Regions from separate parts of the Serratia rubidaea genome, predicted to be linked through region 3. Evidence: predicted binding sites of a transcription regulator. Region 3 holds the regulator's gene; each other region holds the start of a gene.

Region 1 (7,904 bases), 1.0 Mb from region 3:
CAGACCCTGACGAAACAGGTCGCCTTCAGCCTGGCGCCGCTGCTCGACGACGACAGCGATATTGATAATCAGCGCATCGACGCCATCCTCAGGCAGATGACCGACCACAGCCGCATCCTGGACGCCAGCGTCTATCAGCTGGACGGCACGCTGATCGCCCACGCCGGGGAAACCATCAGCGTACGCGATCGCCTGTCGCTCGACGGCAAGCGCGCCGGCAGCTACTTCAATAATCAGCTGGTTGAGGCCATTCAGTGCAAAGACGGTCCGTGCGGTTTTATCCGCATCACCCTGGATACCCACGTGCTGGCGACCGAAGCCAAACAGGTGGATAACACCACCAACCTGTTGCGGCTGATGATGCTGCTGTCGCTGGCCATCGGCATTATCCTGGCGCGCTGCCTGCTGCAGGGCCGCCGCAGCCGCTGGCAGCAGTCGCCCTATCTGCTGACCGCCAACGCGCCGCTGGCCGACGGCGACGATGACAAGCAGGAGCAGGAAAGCGCCGCGCCGGCCTCCGGCGACGACGATGCGCGCAAGCCGTAGCGCCCGCTGCGCATAAAAAAACGCCGGTCGGGTTGGCCCCACCGGCGTTATTGTCACCACGGCGGCTGTACGCCGCCAGGCGGACACGCTTACTCTTTATCGCCCAGCAGCACGGACTCCAGCGCGATAACGATCATTTCGTTAAAGGTGGTCTGACGCTCTGCGGCGGTGGTCTGCTCGTGGCGCAGGATATGGTCGGACACGGTGCAGATGGTCAACGCTTTACAGCCGTACTCTTCCTGCATTTCCGCCACCACGCCGTAGATGCCGGCCGCTTCCATCTCTACGCCCAGAATGCCGTACTTTTTCAGCACCTGGAACATATCCGGATCCGGCGTATAGAACAGATCGGCGGAGAAGATGTTGCCGACGCGCGCCGGGATGTTCTGCGCGGCTGCGGCGTCAACCGCGTTGCGCACCATGTCGAAATCCGCAATCGCCGCGAAGTCGTGGTCTTTAAAACGCAGGCGGTTCACTTTGGAGTCGGTGCAGGCGCCCATGCCGATCACCACGTCGCGCAGTTTGATATCGTCGCGCACCGCGCCGCAGGAGCCCACGCGGATCAGTTTCTTCACGCCGAACTCCGCAATCAGTTCACGCGCGTAAATGGAGCAGGACGGGATGCCCATACCATGACCCATAACGGAAATTTTGCGGCCTTTGTAAGTACCGGTGAAGCCCAACATGCCGCGCACGTTGTTCACTTCCACCGCGTCTTCCAGGAAGGTTTCCGCGATATATTTCGCGCGTAACGGGTCGCCCGGCATCAGAACGACGTCTGCGAAATCACCCATTTCGGCGTTAATGTGCGGAGTTGCCATAATTATTTTCCTTCTACTATCGTCATGAATAAAAATGCGCCGGGGTATTCCCCCGGCGCCAACTGCGTATTAGAACATAGTCTTGCCATATTCCATTGGCGACAGCCCAAAATAATTCGCGACGGTCTGGCCAATATCGGCAAAGGTTTCACGGTGGCCCAGCGAACCCGGTTTCACGTTCGGGCCGTAGACCAGCACCGGAATGTGCTCACGCGTATGGTCGGTGCCGCCCCAGGTCGGGTCGCAGCCGTGGTCGGCGGTGAAGATGATCATATCGTCGTCTTTCACCAGCTTCAGCAGCTCCGGCAGGCGGCGGTCGAACAGTTCCAGCGCGGCGGCATAGCCCGCCACGTCGCGGCGGTGGCCGTAAGAGGAGTCAAAATCAACAAAGTTGGTGAACACGATGGTGTTGTCGCCGGCCTGCTCCATCTCTTTGACGGTGGCGTCAAACAGCGCGTCAATCCCGGTCGCCTTAACCTTTTTGGTGATGCCGACGTTGGCGTAGATATCGGCAATCTTGCCGATGGACACCACTTCGCCGCCCTTCTCATCCACCAGCTTTTTCAGCACGGTCGGCGCCGGCGGCTCCACCGCCAGATCGTGACGGTTGCCGGTGCGCTGGAAGTTGCCCGGCTTGTCGCCGACGAACGGACGGGCGATCACGCGGCCGATGTTGTAGCCGCCTTCGGTCAGTTCCTCACGGGCGATTTCGCACAGTTCATACAGGCGATCCAGACCGAAGGTTTCTTCATGACAGGCAATCTGGAAGACCGAGTCCGCCGAGGTGTAGAAAATCGGCTTGCCGCTCTTCATGTGTTCTTCGCCGAGCTGATCGAGGATCACCGTACCGGAGGAGTGGCAGTTGCCGAGGTAGCCCGGCAGCTTGGCGCGCTCCACCAGCTTATCCAGCAGTTCCTGCGGGAAGCTGTTGTGTTCGTCTTTAAAGTAGCCCCAGTCGAACAGTACCGGCACCCCGGCGATTTCCCAGTGGCCCGACGGCGTGTCCTTACCGGAAGAAAGCTCGCTGGCATAGCCGTAAGCGCCAATGATGTCGGCATTTTCGTCCAGTCCCGGCGGGAAGCTGCCGGTGGACTCCTGCGCCGCCTTGCCCAGGCCGAGACGGCTGAGGTTCGGCAGGGTCAACGGGCCGCTGCGGCCGTTGTCTGCTTCGCCGCGCGCGCACATTTCGGCAATGTGGCCCAGGGTATCCGAGCCTTTGTCGCCAAAACGTTCAGCGTCGGCGCTGGCGCCGATGCCAAATGAGTCCAGAACCATAATAAATGTACGTTTCATTGTTTTCTCCCGCGTGATTCCACGCTCTGACGGCGCAATACGCGCCGCCTCGATTAAATAAATGGCCTTACTGGGTGATGCGTTTATACACCACCGGCGTCGCTTCCGGCGCCTGGTCGCTCAGCGTCATCGCGCCGCGCACCGCGTCGGCCGCCTGCTGCCAGCTCTCTTCGTCGTTGGCGTGGATCACCGCCAACGGCTGTTTGGCATCAATGCGATCGCCCAGGCGCGCCATATCGGTCAGTCCGACGCTGTAGTCGATGCTGTCGGTGGCGCGACGACGGCCGCCGCCAAGGGTCACCACCGCCATGCCCAGTTCACGGGTATCCATGGCGCTGACGATGCCTTCACGCTCGGCGTACACCGGCTTGCTCAGCGTCGCCGTCGGCAGGTAGCTGTCGTAACGTTCAACAAAGTCGCTCGGACCCTGCTGCACCGCCACCATGCGGCCGAAGATTTCCGCCGCCTTGCCGTTATCCAGCACCGCCTGCAGTTTGGCGCGCGCATCGGCGTCATCCTGCGCCAGGCCGCCGGAGAGCAGCATTTCCACGCACAGCGCCATGGTGACTTCCAGCAGGCGCGGGTTACGGTATTCGCCGGTCAGGAAGCGCACCGCTTCGCGCACTTCCACCGCGTTGCCGGCGCTGGAGGCCAGCACCTGGTTCATATCGGTCAGCAGCGCCGTGGTTTTGCAGCCGGCGCCGTTGGCGACGCCGACGATGGCCTGCGCCAAATCTTCCGACAGCGCATAGGTCGGCATAAAGGCGCCGGAGCCTACTTTCACGTCCATCACCAATGCATCCAACCCCTCCGCCAGTTTCTTGGCCAGGATCGAACCGGTGATCAGCGGAATAGAGTCCACGGTGGCGGTAATATCGCGCGTGGCATAGAAGCGTTTGTCCGCCGGGGCCAGCGAACTGGTCTGGCCGATAATCGCAACGCCGACCTCTTTGATGATTTTACGGAAAGCGGCGTCATCCGGGAAGATATTAAAGCCGGGAATGGCTTCCAGTTTATCCAGGGTGCCGCCGGTGTGGCCCAGACCGCGGCCGGAGATCATCGGCACGTAGCCGCCGCAGGCCGCCACCATCGGGCCGAGCATCAGCGAGGTTACGTCGCCCACGCCGCCGGTGGAGTGCTTGTCCACCACCGGGCCGTTGAGATCCAGGCTCTTCCAGTCCAGCACCGTGCCGGAGTCGCGCATCGCCATGGTCAGCGCCACGCGCTCCGGCATGGTCATATCATGAAAATAGATGGTCATCGCCAGCGCGGCGATCTGCCCTTCGGAGACGACGTTATCGCGGATACCGTTAATAAAGAAGCGGATTTCCTCTTCGCTCAGCGGCTGACCGTCACGTTTCTTACGAATTATTTCTTGTGCCAGGAACAAAATTTCCTCCTGCAATATGCGTGTGCAGTGTTGTCAAAGACGCCCCGGACGCGCCGGGGCGAAAGCGAGAATCAGTAGCCGCTGCCGGACGTCTGCGCGCTGTAGCCCAGCGTGGTCAGCAGGCTGGCCAACAGGCTGGAGGCGCCGAAACGGAAGTGCCGTGCATCAGCCCAGTCTGCGCCCATGATACGCGCGGCAAGTTGCAGATAATGCTGCGCCTCTTCCGCAGTGCGTACGCCGCCGGCTGGCTTGAAGCCCACCTGCGCGCCGACGCCCATATCGCGGATCACCGACATCATCAGCTCAGCGCTTTCCAGCGTGGCGTTCACCGGTACTTTGCCGGTTGAGGTTTTAATAAAGTCCGCCCCGGCGTTGATGGAGATTTCAGACGCCTTGCGGATCAGCGCCGCGTCCTTCAGCTCGCCGGTTTCGATAATCACTTTCAGCAGCACATTCGCTTCGGCGCAGGCCTGCTTGCACTGTTTCACCAGATCGAAGCCGACCTGCTCATTGCCGGCCATCAGCGCGCGGTAAGGGAACACCACGTCCACTTCATCGGCGCCGTAGGCGATGGCCGCACGGGTTTCCGCCAGCGCGATAGCAATATCATCGTTACCGTGCGGGAAGTTGGTGACGGTGGCGATGCGGATATCCGGCGTGCCCTGCTCGCGCAGCGTTTTACGGGCGATCGGGATGAAGCGCGGGTAAATGCAGATGGCAGCGGTGTGGCCCGCCGGGCTGTTCGCCTGACGGCACAGCGCGATCACCTTCTCGTCGGTGTCGTCGTCGTTCAGGGTGGTTAAATCCATCAGGCTCAGCGCGCGCTGCGCTGCGGCGGTTAATTCGGTCATAAAACTCTCCAACTTGAGCTGCTTGCTGTTGGCGAGCGGACTTGGTTCCGTGAAGATAGCGCGGGGTAATCACTTCCCCGAGGGCAACTGAGGTCCTTCTCACCGCACATTAGGCTAGACGTGCAAACAGCCTGTAGTAACGATTAGAACACGCCGGTCATAGGCCGGGCCGCGTCCAGGTGTAAAAATCCAATAGGGGTAACGCTCTAACAGTTAGAGATTATATGTGAAAATAATCACAAAATAACGCGATATTGTTCACAGAATAACAAAAGCTTCACCGCGCACCCCGTCAGGCCGCGCCGGACGGGCTTTCTTCACCGCCGCCGGGCTGCGGCGGCGGCAAAGAAAAACGCTCTGCAAGTATAGTTTACAGCGCCAGGAAGAACCCGGCGATGGTCGCGCTCATCAGGTTGGACAGGGTGCCGGCCACCACCGCCTTCAGACCCAGACGCGCAATATCATGACGACGGTTCGGCGCCATGCTGCCTAACCCGCCCAACAGAATCGCCACCGAAGACAGGTTAGCGAAACCACACAGCGCGAACGAAATTATCGCCTTGGTGTGGGCGGACAGCACCTGCAGCCCGTCGGCGGTCACCGCCTCATCCGGACGCAGATAGGCGCCGAAGTTCATAAAGGCGACAAACTCATTGACGATAATCTTCTGACCGATAAAGGAGCCGGCGGTCATCGCCTCGCTCCACGGCACGCCGATCAGGAAGGCGATTGGCGAGAAGATCCAGCCCAGCAGCAGCTCCAGCGACAGCTGCGGATAGTTGAACCAGCCGCCGATGCCGCCCAGCATGCCGTTCAGCAGCGCGATCAGGGCGATAAACGCCAGCAGCATCGCGCCGACGTTCAGCGCCAGCTGCATGCCGGACGCCGCGCCGGAGGCCGCCGCGTCAATCACGTTGGCCGGGCGCTCCTCTTCGGCAATCAGCTTGGTCGCATCGTCCGTATCATGGGTTTTTTCCGTTTCCGGCACCATCAGCTTGGCGAACAGCAGACCGCCCGGCGCGGCCATAAACGAGGCGGCGATCAGGTATTCCAGCGGCACGCCCATCTGCGCGTAGCCGGCCAGCACCGAACCGGCCACCGACGCCAGGCCGCCGCACATCACGGCAAACAGCTCGGACTGCGTCATGGTGGCGATATACGGCCGCACCACCAGCGGCGCCTCGGTCTGGCCGACAAAAATATTGGCGGTGGCCGACAGCGACTCGGTGCGCGAGGTGCCCAGCACTTTCTGCAGGCCGCCGCCCAGCACGCGGATCACCAGCTGCATAATGCCGAGGTAATACAGCACGGCGATCAGCGACGAGAAGAACACGATCACCGGCAGCACGCGCAGCGCAAAAATAAAGCCGCCGCCGCCGAACAGTTCAAACATCTTGTCGGACACCAGCCCGCCGAAAATAAACGAAATGCCCTGGTTGCCGTAGGCAATCACATTGGCCACCCCTTCCGACATTCCGCCCAGAATGCGCCGGCCCAGCGGTACGTACAGCACCAGCGCGCCGATCGCGATTTGAATAATAAAGGCGCCGAGCACGGTGCGCAGGTTAATCGCCCGCCGGTTGCTGGAAAGCAGCACCGCGATCGCAATTAACACCGCCATCCCAATCAGGCTCATGATGAGTTGCATGCAAAGTATCCCTGTGGTGAAAAATAAAACAGATTCTGCCCGGCATCATTGTGGGCTAACTATTGGTAACGGAGCGGGATTATACTGAGCAATATTGCGCCAGACTCGTCTTACATCACAAATGTATACAAACAGGCGCAAACGAAAATCTTATAACGTGATGAGCATCACACTTTTACCGCTGTAACGGCGGTTACAGGGCAAACAGGGATTGGGTATTTTGCCAAAGCCGATCGGCAATCTGCTCGGGCGGTTCCGAACGCAGCTGACACAGCGCCTGAAACACCTCGGCGGCGCGTTCCGGGCGGTTAGGCTCGCCCTGGTGGCCGGCCAGCGGCATATCCGGCGCGTCGGTCTCCAGCAGCAACGCGCTGAGCGGCAGCTGCGCCATCACCGCGCGGGTTTTCTGCGCCCGCTGATAGCTGATGGTGCCGCCGACGCCGATAAAATAGCCCAGCCGCACAAACGCCTGCGCCTGCGACAGACTGCCGGCAAAGCCGTGCACCACGCCGCGGCGCGGCAGGTCGGCGCGGCGCAGCATGGCGGCCAGCGGGTCGTGGCTGCGGCGTGAATGCAGAATCACCGGCAAATCATGGCGCTTCGCCAGCTGCAGCTGGGCGCGCAGCAGCGTCTGCTGACGCTCGAACTGCGGCTCGGCCATGTACAGATCCAGGCCGATCTCCCCGACCGCCGCCAGCTTGGGCGGCCGCGCCGTCAGCCAGCCTTCCAGCTGCGCCAGCTGTTCGTCATGGTGCTGCGCGATATAGAGCGGGTGCAGCCCTAGCGCGGCGTACAGCGGCGGATAGCTCTCCGCCAGCTGCATCACGCGCGTAAAACGGTCGGCGGTGACCGAGGGCACGATAATGCGCTCTACGCCGGCCGCCGCCGCGCGCCGCAGGCTGTCCGCCTCGTGGCCGCTGAAGGGCGGGAAATCAAAATGGCAATGGGTGTCGGTAAACCGCAGGCTCACAGCGTCTCTCCCTTACCGTCCGGCAGCGCGTCCGGCGGCAAATGCATCTCCGCAGGCGCCAGCGCCGCCGGCTGCGTGATCTCGCTGACGATCGGCGACGGCATGCTCAGGCTTTCCGGCTGCAGCAGGCGCCGCGACAGCGGCCGCTTCACCGCCACGCCGTCGCCGCTTTCCGGCGTCTGCAGCCAGTGGCCGACGGTGGCCAGAAAATAGCGGCCGCAGCGTCGGCCGAGATGATAGTCGCGGTTAAGCGACGACAGGCGGCTGCCAAGCGCATTGCTCGCCAGCGGCTTCGGCGGGAAGATTTCGAAAATACGCAGGTCGCCCGGCGGTTTCTCAATAAACTGCTGGATGCGGTGATAGCTCTGCTCATGCTGCCGCATGA
Region 2 (7,904 bases), 1.4 Mb from region 3:
GCCAAATATGCCGATATCGTACTGCCGGCCACCACCAGCTATGAACGTAACGACCTCGAAATGGGCGGCGACTACTCGCAGCTGTACGTGTTCCCGATGCACCAGTGCGTGCCGCCGCAGCATGAGGCGCGCAACGATTTTGATATCTTCGCCGCCATGGCGGCCAAGCTGGGCGTACAGGACGCCTTTACCGAAGGGAAAGACGAAACCCAGTGGCTGAAGGGCATGTATGACGATATGAAGCAGCAGGCGCGCAACGCCCGCGTGGCCCTGCCGCCGTTCGATATGTTCTGGCAGTCCAACAACTACGTGCGCTTCCCGGTGCCGGAGGCCAACACCCAGTGGGTGCGCTTTGCCGACTACCGGGAAAACCCGCTGCTGAACCCGCTCGGCACGCCGTCCGGCAAGATAGAGATCTACTCCGACGCCATCGCCAAGATGCACTATCAGGACTGCCGCGGCATTCCGAGCTGGATGCCGCCGCACGAGTGGTATCGCGGACCGGAGGCAGAGAAATACCCGCTGTCGCTGAACACCGCGCACCCGGCCAACCGCCTGCACTCGCAGCTCGATAATACGCCGCTGCGCCTGAAGCTCGCCGTGGCCGATCGTGAGGCGATCATGATCAACCCGCAGGACGCCCAGGCGCGCGGCATCAGCCCGGGCGATCTGGTGCGCGCCTTTAACGATCGCGGCCAGATCCTGGTCGGCGCGCTGGTCAGCGAGGACGTTCGTCCGGGAGCGGTGCGCATCAGCGAAGGCGCCTGGTTCGATCCGGCCGATCCGTCGCAGCCCGGCTCCATCTGCAAGAACGGCAACGTCAACTGCCTGACGTTCGATATCGGCACTTCCAGCCTGGCGCAGGGCAACTGCGGCCAGATGGCGCAGCTGGAGATCGAGAAGTATCAGGGGGAAGCGCTGCAGAACACCGCCCACGCGGTGCCGGCCGGCGCCTGATGCACGATTAGCGGGAAACGCATCACGGGGCGCCGGCGACGGCGTCCCGTTTTTTATCTGCGGATTAAGGCGCGGTTTCCGCCTCCAGGCAGACAAGATAGATCAGCGCCTCGTCCCGGCTGTCGGCGCACATCTCGCGGCTGGGCTGCAGGCCGGCGCACACCTTCGGGCGCAGCGGAGAGTGGAACAGCCCGCAGCGCAGCCGCTCATCCAGATGGATGCAGGGGGTATTGGCGGGTTTGCCGTCCGGCATGCCCGGTATCGGGCTGGATATGGAAGGCGCGATACAGCAGGCCCCACAATCAATACGACATTCCATACGCAACTCCCGGTAACGGTAAAGGCGCGACGATACCAGAAGCGGCGCGGCAACGATACCGGCCCCGGGGTTTTATTCTGCGGCGACGTCAGGTCGATCGCGGCGGCACCGCCGCTGACTCGTCGGGTTGTGCAAGATAACAACAGGTTATCGGCTAATCATGCACTCTTTATGCGTAATAAGCCCTTTACATGCACCGCGTCACCACGTACCATCACGCTAGTACAAAAGAACCAACGCGCTAAACGGCCACACCAGGAGCCACCATGTCTGCGGACAGCATCCAGAAAATTTCCCGCCCCTCCGTTCTCGGCGGCGCCATGATCATTGCCGGCACCGCCGTCGGCGCCGGTATGTTCTCGATTCCGATTGTCACTTCCGGCGTGTGGTTCAGCGGCTCGGTCGCGCTGCTGATTTATACCTGGGCCTGTATGCTGATTTCCGGCCTGATGATTCTGGAGGCCACGCTGCACTATCCGGCCGGCGCCAGTTTTCACACCGTGGTCAAGGATCTGCTCGGCAACGTCTGGAGCAGCATCAACGGCCTGTCGATCGCCTTCGTGCTGTATATTCTGACCTACGCCTATATTTCCGCCGGCGGCTCGATTATCGCCCATACCCTGGCGAGCAGCCTCGGCGTGGGCCAGACCGGCGCCGGCCTGGTATTCGCCATCCTGGTGGCGTTTATCGTCTGGCTGTCGACGCGCGCCGTTGACCGGCTCAGCACCATTCTTATCGGCGGCATGATCATTAGCTTCGCGCTGTCGGTCGGCAATATGTTCACCCAGGTGCAGCCGACGGTGCTGTTCGATCTGCACAACAGCGACGCCAGCTATCTGCCGTATGCGCTGGCCGCGCTGCCCTATCTGCTGGCGTCGTTCGGCTATCATGGCAACGTGCCGGGACTGGTGAAGTATTACCATAAAGACAGCGGCGCGGTGGTGCGCAGCCTGGTGTACGGCACGCTGCTGGCGCTGGCGATTTATATCCTGTGGCAGTATGTCATTCAGGGCAATATCGCGCGCGAGGCCTTTAAACAGGTGATCGCCGAAGGCGGCAATATCGGCAGCCTGCTGAAACAGATGGGCAACAGCAGCAGCCAGACCGTCAGCCAGCTGCTGAACGCGTTCTCCTATATGGCGCTGGCCAGCTCGTTCCTTGGCGTATCGCTTGGCCTGTTTGACTATATCGCCGACTTTTTCAAGTTCAGCGACGACGGCTGCGGGCGCGCCAAAAGCGCGCTGGTGACCTTCGCGCCGCCAACGCTGGCCGCCCTGCTGTTCCCGAACGGCTTCCTGTACGCCATCGGCTTTGCCGGCCTGGCGGCGACGGTGTGGGCGGTGATCGTGCCGGCGCTGATGGCGCGCGCCAGCCGCCGCCGTTTCCCGCAGTCCGACTATCGCGCCCCCGGCGGCCGCGGCATGATTGCCTTTATCATCCTGTTCGGCCTGATTAACGCCGTCGCGCACTGTCTGGCGCTGCTGGGCATGCTGCCGGTATTTAAATAATCCCGCCTGCGGGACGGCGCGCCGTCCCGCTTGATCCGCGTTTATTTTCACGCGCGCTACTTGCCTGAACGCCGCGGCGCGAGTAACGTGTCGCCACCTCCCAAGACTCCTCGTAAACAGGTTTATTTTTATGGCAAGAGCTAACGAAATTAAACGCGGCATGGCGATCAGCCACAACGGCAAACTGCTGCTGGTGAAAGATATCGACGTGCAGAGCCCGAGCGCCCGCGGCGCCAGCACGCTGTACAAAATGCGCTTCTCCGACGTGCGCACCGGGCTGAAGGTGGAAGAGCGCTTTAAGGGCGACGACATCCTCGACACCATCTCGCTGTCGCGCCGCAAGGTGACCTTCTCCTATATCGACGGTGAAGAGTACGTGTTTATGGATGAGGAAGATTACACGCCGTATATCTTCAAAAAAGAGCAGATCGAAGACGAACTGCTGTTTATTCCGGAAGAGGGCCTGCCGGGCATGCAGGTACTGACGCTGGACGGCCAGGTGCTGGCGCTGGAGCTGCCGCAGACCGTGGATATGGAAATCGTCGAAACCGCACCGGGCATCAAGGGCGCATCGGCCAGCGCGCGCAACAAACCGGCGACCATGGCCACCGGCCTGGTGATCCACGTGCCGGAGTATCTGAGCAACGGCGACAAGATCAGAATTCATATTGCCGAGCGTCGCTACATGAGCCGCGCCGACTAAAAAACCCTGCGTCTTTCAAGCCGCAGCGTCGTTGGCTACGTCCGTTCACCCCGGTCACTTACTGATGTAAGCTCCCGGGGATTCGCGGACTTGCCGCCTTGCTGCGACTTGAAATCCTTTAGGTTTCCCCCCCGCGCTTTTACGGCAAAAGTTCCGGGAAGAAACGCCGTTTAAGCGCCAGCTCCACGCCGCGGATCTCCGCCAGCCCTTTCAGACGACCGATCGCCGAATAGCCGGGGTTGGTTTTCTTGCGTAAATCATCCAGCATCTGATGACCGTGATCCGGACGCATCGGGATCGGCCGGCGGTCGCCGGCGCGCAGTCGCCGCTGCTCTTCGTTCAGAATCGCCTCAATCACCGCCACCATATCGACATCGCCCTGCAGGTGCGCTCCCTCATGGAAGGTTTTCGGGTTCTCTTCGCGGCAAGTGGCGCGCAGGTGGGTGAAGTGAATGCGATCACCGAAGGTTTCGATCATCTTGACCAGATCGTTATCGGCGCGCACGCCGTAGGAGCCGGTGCACATGGTAAAACCGTTATAAATGCTGTCGACGCATTCCTTCAGCCACTGCATATCCTCGATGGTGGAAACGATGCGCGGCAGGCCGAGGATCGGCCGCGGCGGATCGTCCGGATGCACCGCCAGGCGGATCCCCGCCTCTTCCGCCACCGGCACGATCGCCCGCAGAAAGATAGCCATATTCTGCCGCAGCTGCGCTTTATCAATCCCCTCATACTCCGCCAGACGCGCGCGGAACTGCTCAAGGGTGTAGCCCTCCTCCGCCCCCGGCAAACCGGCGATAATATTGCCGGTCAGTTTGGCGATCTCCGCCTCGCTCATCGCGGCGAAATACGCCTGCGCCTGCGCCTGTTCATCGGCGCTGTAATCCTGCTCCGCACCGGCGCGCTGCAGAATATGCAGATCGAAGGCGGCGAAGGCGATCTGATCAAAACGCAGCGCTTTGGATCCGTCCGGCAGCTGATACGCCAGATCGGTGCGCGTCCAGTCGAGGATCGGCATAAAGTTGTAGCACACGGTATCAATGCCGCAGGCCGCCAGATTACGCAGCGACTGCTGGTAGTTGGCGATGTAGCGCGCGGCGTCACCGCGCTGGGTTTTAATATCCTCATGCACCGGGATACTTTCCACCACCGACCAGACCAGCCCCTTCTCCGCCAGCAGCGCCTGGCGCGCCTTGATCTCGTCAACCGGCCACACCTCGCCGTTGGCGATATGATGCAGCGCCGTCACCACGCCGCTGGCGCCCGCCTGACGCACATCATCCAGAGAAACCGGGTCATTCGGCCCGTACCAACGCCACGTCTGTTCCATACCGTATCCTTATTATTGCGCCTGCCGATCGCCTGTGGTGAGGCAGATCGCATATTTCAGAGAATGTTGTTATACCAACTTGCGATAGATGTCATTCATCTTTAACTTACTCTTTCGCCGCCGGCTGTCAAAATGCAAACTTCGTTTGATTGATCCATCTCACGCTTCGCGCTTTATTTGCCATGACAGCGGCGTAATGACTAACGTCGCCGCGGCGGCTATGGCACTCTGAATGCGATGCCGTCCGCACGCGGCCTTACCGATAACGCACGGCCAACTGGTCTGATAGCTTTTCCGCCGCCGGCCAGCCATTTACTTTGCTACGGAGCTTTGCATGAACACGATCGCCAACCAGCCGCTTCCCGCCGATGTCCAACAGCCGAGCTACGACCGCAGCGCCCTGCGCAGCCGCATCGTCCATATCGGCTTCGGCGCGTTTCACCGCGCCCATCAGGCATTACTGACCGACCGGGTGCTTAACCGTCAGGGCGGCGACTGGGGGCTGTGTGAAATCAGCCAGTTCAGCGGCGACAAGCTGTTTGCAACGCTGCGCCGGCAGGACCACCTCTATACGGTGTTGGAAAAAGGCGCCGCCGGTAATCAGGCGATCGTTATTGGCGCGGTGCATGACAGCGTCCACCGCAAACTGGAAGGCGTAGAGGCGGTGCTGGAAAAGCTGGCCGAACCGCAGGTGGCGATCGTCTCCATGACCATTACCGAAAAAGGCTACTGTATTGAACCCGGCAGCGGACGCCTGGACCTGCAGCATCAGGCCATCCGCGCCGATCTGGCCAACCCCGACCAGCCGAGCAGCGTGCCCGGCCTGCTGGTGGAAGCCCTGCGCCTGCGTCGCCAGCGCGGGCTGCCGCCGTTTACCGTATTGTCCTGCGATAATATTCCGGAAAACGGCCGCGTGGTGCGCCATGCGGTGATCGATCTGGCGCAGGCGCGCGACGCCGATCTGGCCGCCTGGATCGCAGCGCAGGTCACCTTTCCCAGCACCATGGTCGACCGCATCGTGCCGGCGGCCACACCGGAAACGCTGGATGAAATCGCCGCGGCGCTGGGCGGCGTCGAGGACGAGTGCGCCATCGCCTGCGAGCCGTTTATTCAGTGGGTGGTGGAAGACAACTTCGTTGCCGGTCGACCCGCGTGGGAGATCGCCGGCGCACAGCTGGTGGACGACGTACTGCCGTTCGAACAGATGAAGCTGCGCATGCTGAACGGCAGCCACTCATTTCTGGCCTACCTCGGCTATCTTGCCGGCTATCAGCACATCAACGACTGCATGACGGACGTCAACTACCGTCAGGCCGCCCGCCGGCTGATGCTGGCGGAACAGGCGCCGACGCTCAGCGTCAGCGGCATCGATCTCGCCGCCTATGCCGACCAGCTGATCGAGCGTTACAGCAACCCGGCGCTGCAGCACCGCACCTGGCAGATCGCCATGGACGGCTCGCAAAAGCTGCCGCAGCGCATGCTGGACTCCGTGCGCTGGCACCTGGCGCACGGCGGCGAGTATAGCGGTCTGGCGCTGGGCGTCGCGGGCTGGATGCGTTACGTCGGCGGCATCGACGACGCCGGGCAGCCGATAGATATTCGCGACCCGATGCTGAGCACTCTGCAGCAGGTGGTCGCCAGCACGCCGGATGACAAGCAGCGGGTGCGTCAGCTGCTGGCGATCAACGCCATTTTTGGCGAGGCGCTGCCGCAGGATCCGGCGTTTGTCGCGGCGGTGACGCAGGCCTATCTGTCGCTGCGCGATCGCGGCGCGCGTCAGACGGTGCAGGAGTGGGTCAGTAACTAATAAGCAGAACGATCGGCCATGCCGGGCAACCGCGCCCGGTATGGCCGGCGGTTAACGATAATCTATCGTCATTATGGCAAGTTGCTGTTGCTGGTCCACCCAGCGAATCTCCGTCGTACCCAAATGCTGCGGCAGTTCTTTGCGCGTCGTCTCGAAGTTCGGCAAGGTGTATTGCTGGCTTTGATAGTGACGCCCATTGCGATAACATTCCGTCTGCGCCGTCGTTGCCGTAATATTCAGCTCGCAAGGGCTCTCCACCACTGCGCCAATAAAGCGGACGGTGCCGCCGAGCGCGCCGGCATGGCCGGCCATCATCCATAAACACAATGCGCCTACGACAGTGATAAACCTATGGGTATTCATGGCCACCTCATATTTTTATTAAGCCAATTTAAACATAGGGGATATACCTAGGAGTAATCTCAAGAACAGATGCCACATTTGTTGAGTGCTTGCTCAATTAACAGAAGAAAAACAAGCTAATAACAACAAAGACCGCACTGAACATAGTGATTTTCCTTAGGAAATTTCTTGTATCGCAAGATGGATTTTGAAACCAGAAAGGCGCATTTTTATCTGCAAGATTTGTGATTCAGCACACGTGTCCGGGAGAGTCAGTGATAATCCCATCAATAATGCTCAATAATTGAACTGTTAAATAAATTAACATCAGGAATATATTTATGACGAAAACCAACCTGATCACCGGCTTCCTCGGCAGCGGCAAAACCACCACCATCCGTCACCTGTTGGCGAACAAGCCGGAAAATGAGCGCTGGGCGGTGTTGGTCAACGAGTTTGGTGAAATAGGCATTGATGGCGCGTTGCTGGCCGACTCCGGCGCCGTACTGAAAGAGATCCCCGGCGGCTGCATGTGCTGCGTCAACGGGCTGCCGATGCAGGTCGGGCTGAATATGCTGCTGCAGCAGGCCAAACCCGACCGGCTGCTGATTGAACCCACCGGCCTTGGCCATCCGAAGCAGATCCTGTCGCTGCTGACGCAGGACACCTACGGCGGTTGGATCGATCTGCGCGCCACCGTCTGCCTGCTGGATGCCCGCCAGCTGCGGGAAGCACGCTATCGCGACAATGAAAACTTCCGCGATCAGCTGGCGGCCGCCGACCTGATTATGGCGAACAAAAGCGACGTCTGGCAGGCGGCCGACCGCGACGCGCTGCAAAGCTGGCAGGAAAACGCCGCCGCCGGTCGGCCGGTCTACCAGATTGAACGCGGACAGATGGACGTCGCGCTGCTCGACCTGCCGCGCACCAACCAC
Region 3 (7,904 bases):
CCTGATGGGCAGTCTGAATGAGCTGCTGTTCGGCTCCACTGGCCCGCGCGGCGGCAAACGCGACGGCATTGTACAGACCGCTGCCAAAAGCATGGCGCGCGATCTGAGCAAGCAAATTCTGCGCGGCGTGCTGGGTTCGATCATGGGCGGCCGTAAAAAGTAACGGCCATAAACCGGCCTCATTCGGGGCCGGTCTTGTTTTCTCTGTTATGGATATTTCCGTGCCGTTGAGCAAAGTCGTATCGCATTTGAAACTATTTACGTCATTGCTGGCGGCATCAACGCTGTTGGTTAGCATTATCGGCATTGGAGTGATGCTGCTGTATTTATGCGTGGAAGGTATCGGTATCAGCAGCCTGAGCCTGAAAGAGAGCATGACGTTTATCATCGTCGCCGTCCTGTTTTCTTTCATCATGGTAGTCGGGCTGGTCTATGGCGCTTATGCGACGGTTGCGCCAATGACTTTTCTCGCTTATTTGGTGACGAAATTTTGGGGGAGGGAGTTGGTTCGCCACAAACTTGTTCAGGGTAAAATTACGCTGTTTTTATCATTGATCTTATTGTTGTTTTTTGTGGCGATACTGTGTTTGCCCGGGGACAGTCAGCGGTCATGGCCCGTCGTCTATTTTCTCTGTATTGGCTTAATCTTTAACATGCTGTTCTTATTCCATAACAGGGAGGGCGAGCACCCGCTCTATCAGCGCATTGGCGCGATGTTTTTTGTCTCCTGCGGTTTGATGCTTATCGCACCGATTCCCAAGGCGTTGTCAAATTACCCCATGATGATGTTGGGTTACCGTTCTTGGCCGAGCGACGCCATCTTGATGGATGCTGAGCACCAGAAGCGCATTCAAGGCTATGCCGCTCTGGTCGGCGTCCCGGTAAAAACCTGCCGGGTGGGTGAGGATCGTTACGTCAGCGACGATATCACTCTGGTGTGGGATAGCGCTCAGGACGGGAAGCAGTTTATTCGCTTCAAACAGGATGATACGTTTTTGTTTCCGCTGCAGGGCGGGCAGCCGTTAGAGAAGATTAAAAAAGGAAAAAGGCAGTTGTGCCGCGACGCGGTATAATCAGGTCCTGTTTCACTGTTGACGTTTACCATGCTGCTGCTGATCGATAATTACGACTCCTTTACCTACAACCTTTATCAATACTTCTGCGAGCTTGGCGCCGAGGTGGTGGTAAAGCGCAATGATGAACTGCAGCTGGCCGATATTGACCGGCTGGCGCCGCAGCATCTGGTGATCTCCCCTGGCCCCTGCACACCGAACGAGGCCGGCATTTCGCTGGCGGCGATTGCGCACTTTGCCGGCCGGCTGCCGATTCTGGGCGTCTGCCTGGGGCATCAGGCGCTGGGGCAGGCATTTGGCGCCGATGTGGTGCGCGCGCGTGAGGTGATGCACGGCAAAACGTCGGCGATTCGCCATACGGACAGCGGCGTTTTTCGCGGGCTGAATAATCCGCTGACGGTAACGCGCTATCATTCGCTGGTGTTGGACGCCAAAACGTTGCCGGACTGTTTTGAGGTGACCGCCTGGAGCGAGCGCGACGGCATGCGCGATGAGATCATGGGCATTCGCCATCGCACGCTGGCGCTGGAAGGGGTGCAGTTCCATCCGGAGAGCATCCTCAGCGAGCAGGGGCACGCGCTGCTGAGTAATTTCCTTAAAAGTTAATCGGTTATAAGTTTTTCGCCATTATCGATGATTTTGGTTTGCCCTTGATTGGTTTTTTATGCATATTTTATGACTATATTGTCACTTTGGTGGCGGCGTTAAAAAACCAATCTCTTGAGGTGGAACCCAATAATGACGGAAAAACATGCGGTCAATCGCAGCACGTTCGATCAGGTGATTTTGCCGGTTTATGCACCGGCGCAGTTTGTGCCGGTAAAGGGCCAAGGCAGCCGCGTGTGGGACAGCGAGGGGAAAGAGTATATCGATTTCTCCGGCGGCATCGCCGTTACCGCATTGGGCCACTGCCACCCGGCGCTGGTGGCGGCGCTGCAGCAGCAAAGCGAAACCCTGTGGCATACCAGCAATGTGTTCACCAATGAACCGGCGCTGCGGCTGGCCAGCAAACTGATTGACGCCACCTTTGCCGACCGGGTCTTTTTCGTCAACTCCGGCTCGGAAGCCAATGAGGCGGCCTTTAAACTGGCGCGCCACTATGCCATTACCCGCCACAGTCCGTATAAAACCAAAATTATCGCCTTCTATAACGCCTTCCACGGCCGGACGCTGTTTACCGTCTCGGTGGGCGGGCAGGCGAAATATTCCGACGGCTTCGGGCCAAAGCCGGCCGATATCGTGCACGTGCCGTACAACGATCTGGCGGCGGTCAAGGCGGTGATGGACGACAGCACCTGCGCGGTGGTGATGGAGCCGATTCAGGGCGAAGGCGGCATTACGCCGGTGGACGCCGAGTTCCTACAGGGCGTGCGCGCGCTGTGTGACCAGCATCAGGCGCTGCTGGTGTTTGATGAGGTGCAGAGTGGTATGGGACGTACCGGCAAACTGTTTGCCTATATGCACTACGGCGTGACGCCGGATATTCTCACCACCGCCAAAGCGCTGGGCGGCGGCTTCCCGATCAGCGCGATGCTGACCACCGAGGAGATTGCCTCCGCCATGCAGGTCGGCACGCACGGCAGCACCTACGGCGGCAACCCGCTGGCCTGCGCGGTGGCCGAGGCGGCGCTGGAGGTGATCAATACGCCGCAGGTGCTGGACGGCATTACGCAGCGCCATGCGCTGTACGTGGCCAAACTGCAGCAGTTGGCCGAGAAATACGGCGTGTTCAGCGATATTCGCGGCATGGGGCTGCTGATCGGCGCTGAACTTAGCGCGGCCTATCAGAATAAGGCGCGGGATTTCCTGGCGGCTGCGGCCGCGCATGGCGTGATGATCCTGAACGCCGGACCTAACGTTATCCGTTTTGCGCCGTCATTGGTGATTGAACCGCAGGATATTGAAGAAGGGATGGCGCGTTTTGAGCGTGCGGTGCAGGATGTGGTGAATGCGGCATAAGCTACCCTTGCCGTCAGCATAAAAAACGGCGCGTATGCGCCGTTTTCTTATTAATTAACGCGTGCCATAAACGACGATGGTTTTGCCGTGTGCGGAGATCAGGTTTTGATCTTCCAGCATTTTCAGGATGCGGCCGACCGTTTCGCGTGAGCAGCCGACGATCTGACCAATTTCCTGACGTGTGATTTTAATTTGCATACCGTCAGGGTGGGTCATGGCGTCCGGCTGTTTCGCCAGGTTCAGCAGGGTCTGCGCAATGCGGCCGGTAACGTCAAGGAAGGCGAGGTTACCCACTTTCTCCGAGGTGACCTGCAGGCGGCTGGCCATTTGCGCGGAAAGGCGCATCAGAATATCCGGGTTGACCTGGATCAGCTGGCGGAATTTCTTATAGGAAATTTCAGCTACTTCACAGGCGGTTTTTGCTCTCACCCAGGCGCTGCGCTCCTGGCCTTCTTCAAATAATCCAAGCTCGCCGATGAAATCCCCCTGGTTGAGGTAGGACAGGATCATCTCTTTACCTTCTTCATCTTTAATCAGCACCGCAACGGAGCCTTTCACGATGTAGTAGAGCGTTTCGGCCTTTTCACCTTGGTGAATCAGCGTACTTTTGGATGGATATTTGTGGATATGGCAATGAGACAGGAACCATTCGAGAGTCGGGTCTGTTTGCGGTTTGCCGAGAACCATTCGCTATTATCCTCTGTTGTAATCGCTGCCTTGTAACACAGGGATCAAAGATCCCTGTTAAACGCGTTGATAACCGGTAATGCATGCGGGCTATAAACAGGTTTTGAGGCGTGCCGTAAAATACGCTATTGCCCTTAGCATATTAACTTGCTGACGGTGCTGCAAGCTACATTCTGTTAACATCTCGCTGAAGATGCGTTTCCTTGGGCAGATCCCTGAAAAATCGGTGTCCAAAAAAGAGTTATTGCGGTTTGTTTGTAGCATAGAGTGAGGCGAGTGTCTTCTGTTGTCTCGCTTCAGCATGACCAGCATCAGGTTCCGTTGCCAGTTTTAGTGCGAAAGCGTAGTCTGATTTTAAGAAATTAACCGGAGTGAGCAGTATGCAGGCAAGAGTGAAATGGGTGGAAGGATTGACCTTCCTCGGTGAGTCCGCGTCGGGCCATCAGGTGATAATGGACGGGAATGCCGGGGAAAAAGCGCCGAGCCCGATGGAGATGGTGCTGATGTCGGTGGGCGGCTGCAGCGCGATCGACGTGGTGTCGATTCTGCAAAAAGGCCGCAACGACGTGCGCGACTGTGAGGTAAAACTCAGCTCACAGCGCCGGGAAGAGGCGCCGCGCACCTTTACCGCGATCAATCTGCATTTTATCGTCAGCGGTAAAGGGCTGAGCGACAAGGTGGTGGAGCGGGCGGTCAATCTGTCCGCCGAAAAGTACTGCTCGGTATCGCTGATGCTGAGCCAGGCGGCAACGGTGACCCACAGTTTTGAAATCCGCGCCGTGGAATAACTTCACCCGGCGTGCGCCGGGTGCGAAGCCCGTAAGGCGCGCGCCGCTATTCGATCTTTTTCCCTTCCAGCAGGCGCTGCACCAGCGGCGCCATAATCAGCTCCATCGCCAGCCCCATTTTGCCGCCCGGCACCACCAGCGTATTGATATGCGAGATAAATGACCCCTGCAGCATCGCCAGCAGATAGGGGAAGTCGATCTGATCCAACCCGCGGAAGTGAATCACCACAAAGCTTTCATCCAGCGAAGGGATGGCTTTGGCGGCGAACGGGTTGGAGGTGTCGACCGTCGGCACCCGCTGGAAGTTGATATGGGTGCGGGAAAACTGCGGCGTGATGTAGTTGATGTAGTCTTCCATCGAGCGCACCACCGAATCCATGACCGCTTCGCGCGAATGGCCGCGTTCGCCGGTATCGCGGATCAGCTTTTGGATCCACTCCAGGTTAACGATGGGCACCACCCCGACCAGCAGATCGACATGGCGCGCCACGTCGTGCTGGTCGGTCACTACGCCGCCGTGCAGGCCTTCATAGAACAGCACGTCGGTCGGCGATGGCAACGGCTCCCACGGCGTGAAGGTGCCGGGCACCTGGTTGTAGGGCACCGCTTCGTCATAGGTATGCAGGTATTTGCGCGAGCGGCCGCTGCCGCTTTTGCCGTATTCGATAAAGCTCTGCTCCAGCAGGCCGAAGTCGTTGGCCTCCGGGCCGAAGTAGCTGATATGGCGGCCGAGGTCGCGCGCTTTACGGATCGCGGCGTCCATTTCCGGCCGGGTATAGCGATGGAAGCTGTCGCCTTCCAACTGCGCGGCGCGGATATCCAGCTGCTGGAATATTTTGCGGAACGCCACGCTGGTGGTGGTGGTGCCGGCGCCGCTGGAGCCGGTCACCGCGATTACGGGATGTTTGGCGGACATACTTGGGTTACTCCGTAGTAATAAAGCGCGCGTATCAGAGAATAATTTTTAGTGTGGTTGATACATTTTTGCCAGCGGCAAGCTGCGCGAGTTGGTTTGCAAGATGTCCATTGTTACCTGATTTTTGCCGTCAGTCATAGGGCGCCGGCGCGATTAACTCTCCTGCCGGCCGGCGCGCAGCTGTCCGCGGGGCATGATATTGACGGTTTCATGCAGCTCCGACCAAACCAGCACCACCTCGCCGCTCTGCAGCTGGCGGCGCACGTCGGCCACTTTCTGCTCCAGCGAGCGTTCATGCTCGCCGTAGTCGGTGCCTTCACGCAGCACGAAGGCTTCAATCAGGTTATTCAGCGTACTGCTGTCCAGTTCTTTCCAGGGAATAATCACGTTATTTATCCAGATAAGGGGTAAGCCAGGCGGGAATGCGCTGTTCCAGCCACATTTGCGGTTTGTGCAGCGTGCCGCCGACAAAGCCGACGTGGCCGCCGCGCTCGGTCAGCTGATATTCGATATTGGGCGGCAGCGCGCTCAGATCGGGGATCACCGCGTCGGTCATAAAAGGATCGTCTTTGGCGTGGATGATCAGCAGCGGCGTTTGGATCTCCGGCAGCAACGGCAGCGCGCTGCAGCGCCGGTAGTAGTCGGTGGCGTCGCGGAAGCCGTGAATGCGCGCGGTAATGGCGTCGTCAAAGTCGCGCATCCGGCGCAGTCCTTTGAGCTGCGGCAGCCGCAGCGGCAGCGACGCCGGGTCGCGCAGCAGCTTGCGGGTGGCGTTCTGCTTGAGCTGGCCGAGCAGGTAATGCTGATAGACGCGGGAGAAGCCCTGCTCCATCCGCAGGGAGCACGGCTCCAGCATCAGCGGCGCGCTGACCACCACTGCGGCGTCCAGCAGGCTTGCCTGGTGCTGCTGCGCCAGATAGCAGGCCAGCATATTGCCGCCGAGCGAAATGCCGACCGCGGCGGTGGGAGCGGCGCCATGGGTATCCCGCAGCCAGCGCAGGAAAAAGCGGGCGTCTTCCGTTTCGCCGGAATGATAAATGCGCTGCTTGCGGTTGGGCACGCCGCTGCAGCCGCGAAAGTGCATCACCACGCCCAGCCAGCCTTTTTCACGCCAGGCGTGCAGCAGGCCGTGGGCATAGGGGCTGTAGAAGCTGCCTTCCAGGCCGTGGAACAGCACCACCCGGGGCTTATCACCCGCGTTTGCGGGGTCCTCGCTCCAGGCCAGATCGACGAAATCACCGTCGGGCAGCTCCAGCCGCTGCCAGTGCGGTTGCAGCAGCACGCGGCGGCGCACCAGCCGCGGCAATAGGGTTTGCAGATGCGGGTTGCTGGCCCCGCTCAGGGGACGAAAGGTTTCATGCATAAGGTGAATAAAAATCTTGTTGGCGACTATTGTGTGATCAATAGCGCACTGTTAGCTTCAATGTCATCTGTTAACCATCATACTGCAAAAATCGCGCATGGGTGAGGAGCGCCCGTTTCATGGAATTAAGTTTGTTTCTTTCGCTGCTGGGCTTCCTGTGGGTGGCCGCGATTACCCCTGGCCCGAACAACATGCTGCTCACCACCTCCGGCGCCAATTTTGGCTTTATGCGTTCGCTGTGGCTGATGATGGGCATTATGCTCGGCATGCAGAGCATTTTGCTGCTGGTGGCGTTCGGCGTTGGCAGCCTGATCCTGGTCTACCCTTCATTACACCTGATCCTGAAAATCCTCGGCAGCGTCTACCTGCTGTGGCTGGCGTGGAAAGTGGCGACCGCCGCCTATGAAAAACTGGAGACCGATATTGCGCCGCCCAGGCCGGTACGGCTGTATCAGGGCTGGCTGCTGCAGTTTCTCAACCCCAAGGCCTGGCTGATGGCGCTGGGCGCGGTGGCCAGCTTTAGCCTGGAGGGGGAGCGATATAACGCGTCGATCGTGGCCATCGCAGCGGGGATTTTTGTAGTCAATATCATTGCCGGGATCGTCTGGCTTGGATTCGGCACCGTGATCGGCCGCCTGCTGCGCAGCAAGAAAGCCTGGGTGATCTTTAACGTTTCCATGGGATTGCTGACCGCGGCCTGCGCGCTGCTGATCTGGCATTAAGGAGTAAATCATGAGTGAAAACTACTTCCACGTTGATGCCTTTACCGGCGCGGGACTGCGCGGCAACCCGGCGGGCGTGTATCTGCTGAAACAGCCGCTGGAGACGGCGCAGCTGCAGGCGATCGCCAATGAGCTGCAGCTGCCGGAGACCAGCTTTGTCTGGGACGACGGCGATGTGCTGAGCATCCGCTGGTTTACGCCGCATCGCGAGGTGGACCTGTGCGGACACGGTACGCTGGCGGCGGCGCATGTGATGTTCAACGTGGTGAACCCGGGGCTGAACGACCTGCGTTTTCGCTCCGCCAGCGGCGAACTGTACGTCAAACGCGACAGCGAAGAGGCTGAGCGGCTGATTCTGGATTTCCCCAGCCGGGCGCCGCAGCGCGTCGCGCCGCC
Region 4 (7,904 bases), 400 kb from region 3:
TCGCAACGCATTGCCGAAATCACCACGCTGATCAACGGTATTGCCTTCCAGACCAATATCCTGGCGCTGAATGCCGCCGTTGAAGCGGCGCGCGCCGGCGAGCAGGGCCGCGGCTTCTCGGTGGTGGCCAGCGAAGTGCGCAGCCTGGCGCAGCGCTGCGCGCAGGCGGCCAAGGAGATCGAAGGGCTGATCGGCGAGTCGGTCAACCGCGTGCAGAGCGGCACCCGGCTGGTGGAGGAGACCGGCAGCACCATGGAGCAAATCGTGCAGGCCGTCGGCCACGTGCGCGATATCATGGCGGAGATCGCCTCCGCCTCCGACGAGCAGACGCGCGGCATCGACCAGATCGGCCACGCGATCGCCGAGATGGATCAGACCACGCAGCAAAACGCCGCCCTGGTGGAACAGTCCGCCGCCGCCGCCGACTCGCTGGAAGAGCAGGCGGAAATCCTGCAGCAAAGCGTGGCGGTGTTCCAGCTGGCGGACGCGTCGTCTCCCGGCGTTACGGCGACCGACGCGCCAACGCCGCGCCCGGCCAAGCCGGCGGTCCCCGCCCAGAACGAGCAGGATAACTGGACCACCTTCTAACCGCATCGCCGCCCCATTTTCGGGGCGGCGTCTCTGTTCCTTCCGGCTCACTCGGGCTATGCTAAGCCGTGTTCTGAGCCAGGAGGCCCCTATGCCCAACCCCGACGTCTATATCGGCCACATTCAGACCTATCCGGGCGGACGCCCGAGCGCGATCGCCAAACGGCAGGTCGACGGCGCTCTGCCGCTGACCCCGCTCGGCCTGGAGGGCGATCAGCAGGCGGAAAAAAGCTACCACGGCGGCCCCGATCGCGCGCTGTGCCATTACCCGATTGAACATTATGACCACTGGCGGCAGCAGTTTCCGGCGCAGGCCGAGCTGTTCAGCCCGCCGGCATTCGGCGAAAACCTCTCAACCCGCGGCCTGACCGAGCACAACGTGTTTATCGGCGATATTTTCCGCTGGGGCGAGGCGCTGATCCAGGTGACGCAGCCGCGCTCGCCGTGCTTCAAACTCAACTATCATTTCGACATCGACGATCTGTCGCTGCTGATGCAGCAAAGCGGCCGCTGCGGCTGGCTGTACCGGGTGATTTCGCCCGGCCAGGTAAGCGGCGACCTGCCGCTGGAACTGGCGGCGCGCTGCAGCGAGGTCTCGGTGGCCGAAGCGGTAAGCATCGCCTGGCATATGCCGTTTGACGAGGAGCAGTATCGCCGCCTGCTGTCGGCGGCCGGGCTATCCGCCAGCTGGAGCAAAACCCTGCTGCTGCGCATCCGCAGCGGCAAAATCGAAGATTTTAACCGTCGTTTGCTGGGCCGCTGACGAACGGCGGCGAGGAAGAGGCTCTGCGGGGAGGAGTGACGGGGCGCACGCGTCGCCCCGCCGGGGATCAGAAGGCTTTTTTCGCGTAGCCGGTGACCGCTTTCAGGCCCATTTCACGGCCCAGCGCGGTCATCGGGTGCACCACCACCAGCCCGCGCACGCTTTTCTTCAGCGCGCCCATATCGGCCTGCTCTTTTTTGGTGATTTCACGGCTGAACGGCAGTTTTTGCAGTTTCTGCGCTTCGCCGCTCAGCTTTTCTGTACGCACGTTTTTCAGGCGCTCGATCTCCGTCGCCAGCTTCTCTTTTTCCTTGCTGTGCTGCGCGATCAGCTCCGGATTGCCCTGCTGGATCACCTGGACGTCTTTGTGGTTCAGCGCGTCCAGCTGGTCGCTCAGGCGCTTAATCTCTGCCTTTTCTTTCTCTTTCATTTCTCTGACCTGAAGTGCCGAACCGGCACGTTTAAGGAGGGTTTGCTGCATTGTAGCAAAATGCGCGGCCGGTTACCCGGCGGGATGCGCGGACGCCGTTACGGGCGCCCGAGCGGGGAGAGGCGCGACGGCTGTTTGGCGCCGATGCCGGCAATCAGCGCGGTCACCGACAGCACCATGGTGGAGCGCACCATCTGCTGGTAACGCTGCTGCTGCATCGCCAGCAGCGCTTCATCCGCCTCGCCGGGCGGCAACAGCGCCGGCTGCGGCGGCAGCGCGCTGACGCAGTGCAGCTCGCCGAACGGCCCGAGGATTTCATCATCGACAAAGCGGTACTCGGCGCCGTCGTGGTTCAGCTCTTCACGCAGCGCCATCAGCAGTTCGGCGTCTTCATACTCATGACGCGCGATCACCCCCAGGCCATACATCAGCTTCAACCGCACCGACAGTTCCCCCAGGGGACCGGCGCCGGACAATAGCGGCTCGACGGCGTACTTCACCGCATAGTCGTCCTTGCGGAACACCTGCACCACCAGTACGTTCAACGCTTCCGCCAGCAGCTCTACCGCCGCGATCAGGAAGCTGCGTACCGTTTTGCCGGCGTTCAGCTTTTCCAGAACCTGGTTTTCAAATGCCTGTGCTTCTTCCATCGTCGCTGTTCGAAAGGCGTAGGGGAGACCGTCAATGGCGAACTCGGGCTGCAGGCGCGCAGCACGCTGCGCCCGTGTGTTCATCATCACGCGCTACTTTTGCATGGCGTTATACACAGCTACGGCCTGTTCCACAACCTCGCCGTCCTCCGGCAGACCGGAAATTTGCGCCAGCGCGGCTTTCGGCCCGCGTTCGCTCAGCAGCTGCGCCAGCTCCTGCGCCTGCGGATCCTGGGCGCTGCGGTAGTGCATGGCGGCGGCGACGCCCTGAATCAGGTTGGCGTGCGGCAGGCCATACTCCAGCGTGCCCAGCAGCGGCTTGATCAGGCGGTCGCCGGCGCTCAGTTTACGCAGCGGCTGGCGGCCCACGCGCTCGACGTCGTCGTGCAGGTAAGGGTTTTCAAACCGGCTGAGGATTTTTTCGATATAGGCCGCGTGTTTTTCCGGCGCAAAGCCGTAACGCTTGATCAGCACCGCGCCGCTCTCCACCATCGCGCCCTTCACCACCTGGCGCACCGCCGGGTCGAGAATCGCGTCGCGGATGGTCTGCAGCCCGGCCTGCTGGCCCAGATAGGCGGTAATCGCATGGCCGGTATTGAGCGTAAACAGTTTACGTTCGACAAACGCCATCAGGTTATCGGTCAGCTCCATGCCGGCAATCGCCGGCGGCGCGCCCTTGAACTGGGTCTGGTCGACGATCCACTCGCTGAAGGTTTCCACCGTCACCGCCAGCGGATCGTCGCTGCCCGCTTCCGCCGGCGGCACGATGCGGTCCACTGCGGAATCGACGAAGCCGACATGCTGCTCCGCCCACGCCTGGTCGTCCGCCGACAGCGCGGCAAAGACCTGCTGTTTCAGCTGGCTGGTGCCGCGCACCATGTTTTCGCAGGCGATAATATTCAGCGGCCGCGCATTGCCCTGCCGGCGGCGTTCGCTCAGCCCTTTGGCGATCGTGCCGGCGATTTTGGCCAGGATCTGCGGGCCGACGGCGGTGGTGACGATATCGGCGTCGGCGATCAGCGCCACCGCGTCATCGCTGCCGCTGTTGACGGCGCTGACGTTGCTCACCGTTTCCGTGCGCTCCTGCTCGCCGACGATGCGCACCGGGTAGCTATTGCGTTGATTGAGCGCGTCCAGCACCGTCTGGTTAACGTCGGCGAAAGTCAGTTCGGCATGCGCATCGGCCAGCAGTTTGCCGATAAAGCCGCGGCCGATATTACCGGCGCCAAAATGTAATGCTTTCATAATGATAACCTTCTTAAATATGACAAGGGCGCAGCCTGACGCTGCGCCCCTATGGGATTTAGTCTTTCTTGCCGCCGAGCAGCTCCAGCACTTCCTGCCGGCTTGTGGTATTCGCCAGCCGCTCAATCACCGTGTCGTCGTCCAGCGCATTGGTCAGGCTGGTAATCACCTGGATGTGCTCGTTATTGCGCGCGGCAATGCCGATCACCAGGCGCGCCACCTCGTCCTCTTCGTCGCCGAAGCGCACGCCCTGCGGGTACTGGCAGAACACCACCCCGGTGCGCAGCACGCGGTCTTTGGCCTCAATGGTGCCGTGCGGCACGGCGATGGATTCGCCCAGATAGGTGGAGGTGAGTTTTTCACGCTCCAGCATCGCCGGCACGTATTCCGCCTCGACGTAGCCGCCTTTCACCAGCTGCTCGCCGGCAAAGCGGATCGCCTGCTCTTTATCGCTGGCTTCCAGGCCGAGGAACACGTTGTCCTCCCCCAGTTTGAACAGCGCCGGTTCGTCGTCGGCGGCGCTCTCGTCAGGCGCGGCCGTCGCCGGCTGCGGCTGGGACGCGCCGCCGTTGGCGGCCAGCAGGCGCGCGGTCAGGTCGCTGTACAGGTTGCTGTCGAGGAAATTGGTCAGCGAGATATGCTGCGCCTGCGGCGCATGACGCATCGCGCGCTCCGTCAGGTCGCGGTGGGTAATCACCAGATCCACGTCGTCCGGCAGGTTGTTGATGGCGCTGTTGGTGACCGAAATGCGGGTCAGCCCGGCATCGGCCACTTTCTTACGCAGCACCCCGGCGCCCATGGCGCTGGAGCCCATGCCCGCGTCGCAGGCCACGATGATTTTGCGTACCGTGCTCAGGTCGCCGTCCAGCGCGGCGCCGGCCGCCTGGCTGCCTTTCGCCTGTGATTTCATATCGCGCATCCGGCGGGTCGCTTCTTCCAGATCGTCCTCTTCTTTCACTTTCGAGGTTTTCAGCAGGAAGCCGGCGACCACAAAGGAGACCACGAAGGCCGCCAGGATTGCCGCCAGGTTAGCGAAATAGGCGCCCTTCGGCGTCATCGCCAGCACCGCCAGAATCGAGCCGGGTGAGGCCGGCGACACCAGGCCGCCGTTCAGCATCGTCAGCGTGAATACGCCGGTCATGCCGCCGAGGATCACCGCCAGAATCAGGCGCGGGTTCATCAGCACATACGGGAAATAGATTTCGTGAATGCCGCCGAAGAAGTGGATGATCGCCGCGCCGCCGGCGGACTGTTTGGCATTGCCGCGGCCGAAGAACATATAGGCCATCAGCACGCCCAGCCCCGGGCCGGGGTTGGCTTCAATCAGGAAGAAGACGGATTTGCCGGCCTCGGTCGCCTGCTGAATGCCCAGCGGCGAGAAGATGCCGTGGTTGATGGCGTTGTTCAGGAACAGGATTTTCGCCGGTTCGACGAAGATCGAGGTCAATGGCAGCAGGTTGTGCACCACCATGACGTGTACGCCCGCCGCCAGCAGTTTGGACAGCGTTTCCACCAGCGGCCCGATGCCGAGGAAGGCCAGGATCGCCAGCAGCATGCCGATAATGCCGGCGGAGAAGTTGTTCACCAACATCTCGAAGCCGCTCTTGATCTTGCCGTCCACCCAGCGGTCAAAATGCTTGATGGCCCAGCCGCCCAGCGGGCCGGCGATCATGGCGCCGAGGAACATCGGCATATCGGCGCCGACAATCACCCCCATGGTGGTGATCGCGCCGACCACGCCGCCGCGCTCGCCGCCCACCAGTTTACCGCCGGTGTAACCGATCAGCAGCGGCAGCAGGTAGGTGATCATCGGGCCGACCAGCTTGCCCAGCGTTTCGTTCGGCAGCCAGCCGGTAGGAATAAACAGTGCGGTGATGATGCCCCAGGCGATAAACGCGCCGATGTTTGGCATCACCATATTGCTGAGGAAACGGCCAAAGTTCTGCACTTTGACCTTAATGTCTGGTGAAAGCATAAAACACACCCCTATTGTGAAGCGGTAATAGCATTACGCGCCGGCGAATGAATAAGAGCGCGCATTATTGTTGTTACGTTCCAGCCGCTTGGTGCTGTCTGTGAGGCGGACTCTAGCACGCTCGATTGACAACGCGTACTTGGTGAAAATTTTGTGACACAAGTCACTCAAAGAGGCTATAAACACCACCCTTCATGGTGATCGCGATCACAATTAGAGCGTGTAAAAAAGCAACACTGCCGCCATAATGAGCCAAAAACGCTATTTTTTGTGATTAAAATCACATTTTAATTTTGCATTTTTGTTTTTGTATTGTGATGTTTATCACATTTTATTTTCGGCGCGACGCGGCCTGAGCAACGTCCCCGCGTCGGCAGGCGCCAGCGCGAGAAAACGGGCCGTTTAGCCGTAATAAAGTTACAACGCGGGATTATCGTGAAGTGTAGTACAGAAAACCGGCGCTGCGGCGCATCCTGCGGGGTTCCCCGGGGCTTTGCCGCCATCGGTGGGGGTATTCCCTGCCCGCCGCATCCGCGCCGTTTGGGTGTCATGGGATATCACCATCAGGCTTCACGCAGGGAAACAGAACGCGAAAAGGCGCTATTATTCTGGGCGTTAATTAAAAGCATGTATTCTCTCATCCCGGCAATAAAAATAATGCCATCAATATCCGGCATGGCTTTTCGCAGCATTATTAGCGCCTTAGATAGCGGTGATAATCGTGTAAGGCCAAACAACAAAACACACATCGACTTATATCCAATCAATTACTCAACAAATAAAAAACAAAATCACAAAAAGAAATATATCCATACACCACCCAGAGTGAACCCCAACTAACTCATGCAATAACAGCACCTTAATAAAAACATAAAAATAGCATGCAAATAAATAAAGGCATAAATTATTATCATCAAAAATAATTCAAACCACATCCTATAATAATTTAAAATTACGTCATAACCTGCTGATATATATGTGTGTGAGATATTTTTCCATTTTAATTATCCGCTTAGGATTTTTTTTTATAAATTCACTCGCAAGCTGATAACGGCTACCTATACTTTCTCTCTGTCTTGGCGATTAATAATTTATTTATTGCATTTTCGGCGGGAGAAAAATATGTCACACATCACGACTTCGAAATTAAACAAGTTAGTTGCGCGCGTCAGAAAAGCTCAGGAGGCATACGCCGACTATTCTCAGGCGCAGGTTGACAGAATTTTTCATGCTGCGGCGCTGGCGGCAGCCGACGCCCGCATCCCGCTGGCGCAGCTGGCGGTTGACGAGTCTGGCATGGGCATCGTTGAAGACAAGGTGATGAAGAATCAGTTTGCCTCCGAGCATGTCTATCATGCCTACAAGGACGAGGTGACCTGCGGCATTCTGGCGGAAGACGAGGCGTTCGGCACTCTGACCATCGCCGAACCGATCGGGGTCATCTGCGGTATCGTCCCCGCTACCAACCCCACCTCGACGGTTATTTTCAAGGCGCTGATCAGCCTGAAAACCCGCAACGCCATTATCTTCTCTCCCCACCCCAGAGGCAGCAACGCCGCCAATAAAGCGGCGGAAGTGATCCTGCGCGCCGCGGTGGAGGCCGGCGCGCCGGCCGATATTATCGGCTGGCTGGACAGCCCGACCGTCGAGATGGCGGACCAGCTGATTCACCACCCGCAGGTGGATCTGATTCTGGCCACCGGCGGCCCTGGCCGCGTCAAGGCGTCGTACAGCTCCGGCAAGCCCGCCATCGGCGTAGGCGCCGGCAATACGCCGGTCGTGGTCGATGAAACGGCGGATATCAACCGCATGGTCGCCTCGGTGCTGATGTCCAAAACCTTCGATAACGGCATGATCTGCGCCTCTGAACAGTCGGTAATCGTCGTCGACGCGGTGTATGACGAGGTGCGCGCACGCTTTGCCGCCGCCGGCGGCTATCTGCTGCCGGAGCCGCAGCGGCAGGCGGTGCGCAATATCATTATGAAACAGGGGCGGATCAATGCCGATATCGTCGGGCAATCCGCGCTGAAAATCGCGGAAATGGCGGGCATTGAGGTGCCTGCCGACACCAAAGTGCTGATCAGCGAGGTGAGCGGGATCGGCGACGATGAACCGTTCTCCGGCGAGAAGCTGTCGCCGCTGCTGGGCATGTATCGCGCACAGCACTTCGATGATGCCATCAATAAAGCCGTCGCCCTGGCCGCGTTTGGCGGCGCCGGCCACACCTCCTGCCTGTATACCGATCAGGATAAT

The links. Region 3 encodes CRP, which controls carbon source genes, mostly activating them, when cyclic AMP is high. Its sites were predicted from a motif close to ATGTGANNNNNNTCACAT; they were not measured.
Region 1: deoC (deoxyribose-phosphate aldolase) is a predicted target of CRP. The motif match lies at 5,126-5,143, and genes of this name have one in related genera.
Region 2: I6G83_RS22505 (mannitol dehydrogenase family protein) is a predicted target of CRP. The motif match lies at 5,053-5,070, and genes of this name have one in related genera.
Region 4: I6G83_RS07155 (PTS mannitol transporter subunit IICBA) is a predicted target of CRP. The motif match lies at 5,920-5,937, and genes of this name have one in related genera.

The regions. Positions count from the first base shown of each region.
Region 1 is NZ_CP065640.1:2,174,302-2,182,205, reverse strand. It holds gene I6G83_RS10110 (YtjB family periplasmic protein) at 1-546, shown strand, start outside; gene deoD (purine-nucleoside phosphorylase) at 636-1,367, opposite strand; gene deoB (phosphopentomutase) at 1,437-2,660, opposite strand; gene deoA (thymidine phosphorylase) at 2,728-4,050, opposite strand; gene deoC (deoxyribose-phosphate aldolase) at 4,122-4,901, opposite strand; gene I6G83_RS10085 (NupC/NupG family nucleoside CNT transporter) at 5,272-6,537, opposite strand; gene I6G83_RS10080 (TatD family hydrolase) at 6,743-7,519, opposite strand; gene I6G83_RS10075 (patatin-like phospholipase family protein) at 7,516-7,904, opposite strand, start outside.
Region 2 is NZ_CP065640.1:4,775,982-4,783,885, forward strand. It holds gene torA (trimethylamine-N-oxide reductase TorA) at 1-957, shown strand, start outside; gene I6G83_RS22485 (YkgJ family cysteine cluster protein) at 1,022-1,276, opposite strand; gene mtr (tryptophan permease) at 1,543-2,784, shown strand; gene yeiP (elongation factor P-like protein YeiP) at 2,915-3,487, shown strand; gene uxuA (mannonate dehydratase) at 3,627-4,820, opposite strand; gene I6G83_RS22505 (mannitol dehydrogenase family protein) at 5,155-6,627, shown strand; gene I6G83_RS22510 (fimbrial protein) at 6,679-6,990, opposite strand; gene I6G83_RS22515 (CobW family GTP-binding protein) at 7,311-7,904, shown strand, end outside.
Region 3 is NZ_CP065640.1:1,144,545-1,152,448, reverse strand. It holds gene I6G83_RS05395 (helicase HerA-like domain-containing protein) at 1-163, shown strand, start outside; gene I6G83_RS05390 (hypothetical protein) at 210-1,073, shown strand; gene I6G83_RS05385 (aminodeoxychorismate synthase component II) at 1,104-1,679, shown strand; gene argD (bifunctional acetylornithine/succinyldiaminopimelate transaminase) at 1,812-3,032, shown strand; gene crp (cAMP-activated global transcriptional regulator CRP) at 3,087-3,719, opposite strand; gene I6G83_RS05370 (OsmC family protein) at 4,100-4,507, shown strand; gene I6G83_RS05365 (phosphoribulokinase) at 4,554-5,423, opposite strand; gene I6G83_RS05360 (YheU family protein) at 5,577-5,810, opposite strand; gene I6G83_RS05355 (hydrolase) at 5,812-6,786, opposite strand; gene I6G83_RS05350 (LysE family translocator) at 6,906-7,508, shown strand; gene I6G83_RS05345 (PhzF family phenazine biosynthesis protein) at 7,519-7,904, shown strand, end outside.
Region 4 is NZ_CP065640.1:1,540,467-1,548,370, reverse strand. It holds gene I6G83_RS07180 (methyl-accepting chemotaxis protein) at 1-588, shown strand, start outside; gene yiiM (6-hydroxyaminopurine reductase) at 680-1,351, shown strand; gene I6G83_RS07170 (YibL family ribosome-associated protein) at 1,419-1,781, opposite strand; gene I6G83_RS07165 (MltR family transcriptional regulator) at 1,880-2,431, opposite strand; gene I6G83_RS07160 (mannitol-1-phosphate 5-dehydrogenase) at 2,525-3,676, opposite strand; gene I6G83_RS07155 (PTS mannitol transporter subunit IICBA) at 3,735-5,651, opposite strand; gene I6G83_RS07150 (hypothetical protein) at 6,087-6,491, shown strand; partial or broken gene adhE (bifunctional acetaldehyde-CoA/alcohol dehydrogenase) at 6,774-7,904, shown strand, end outside.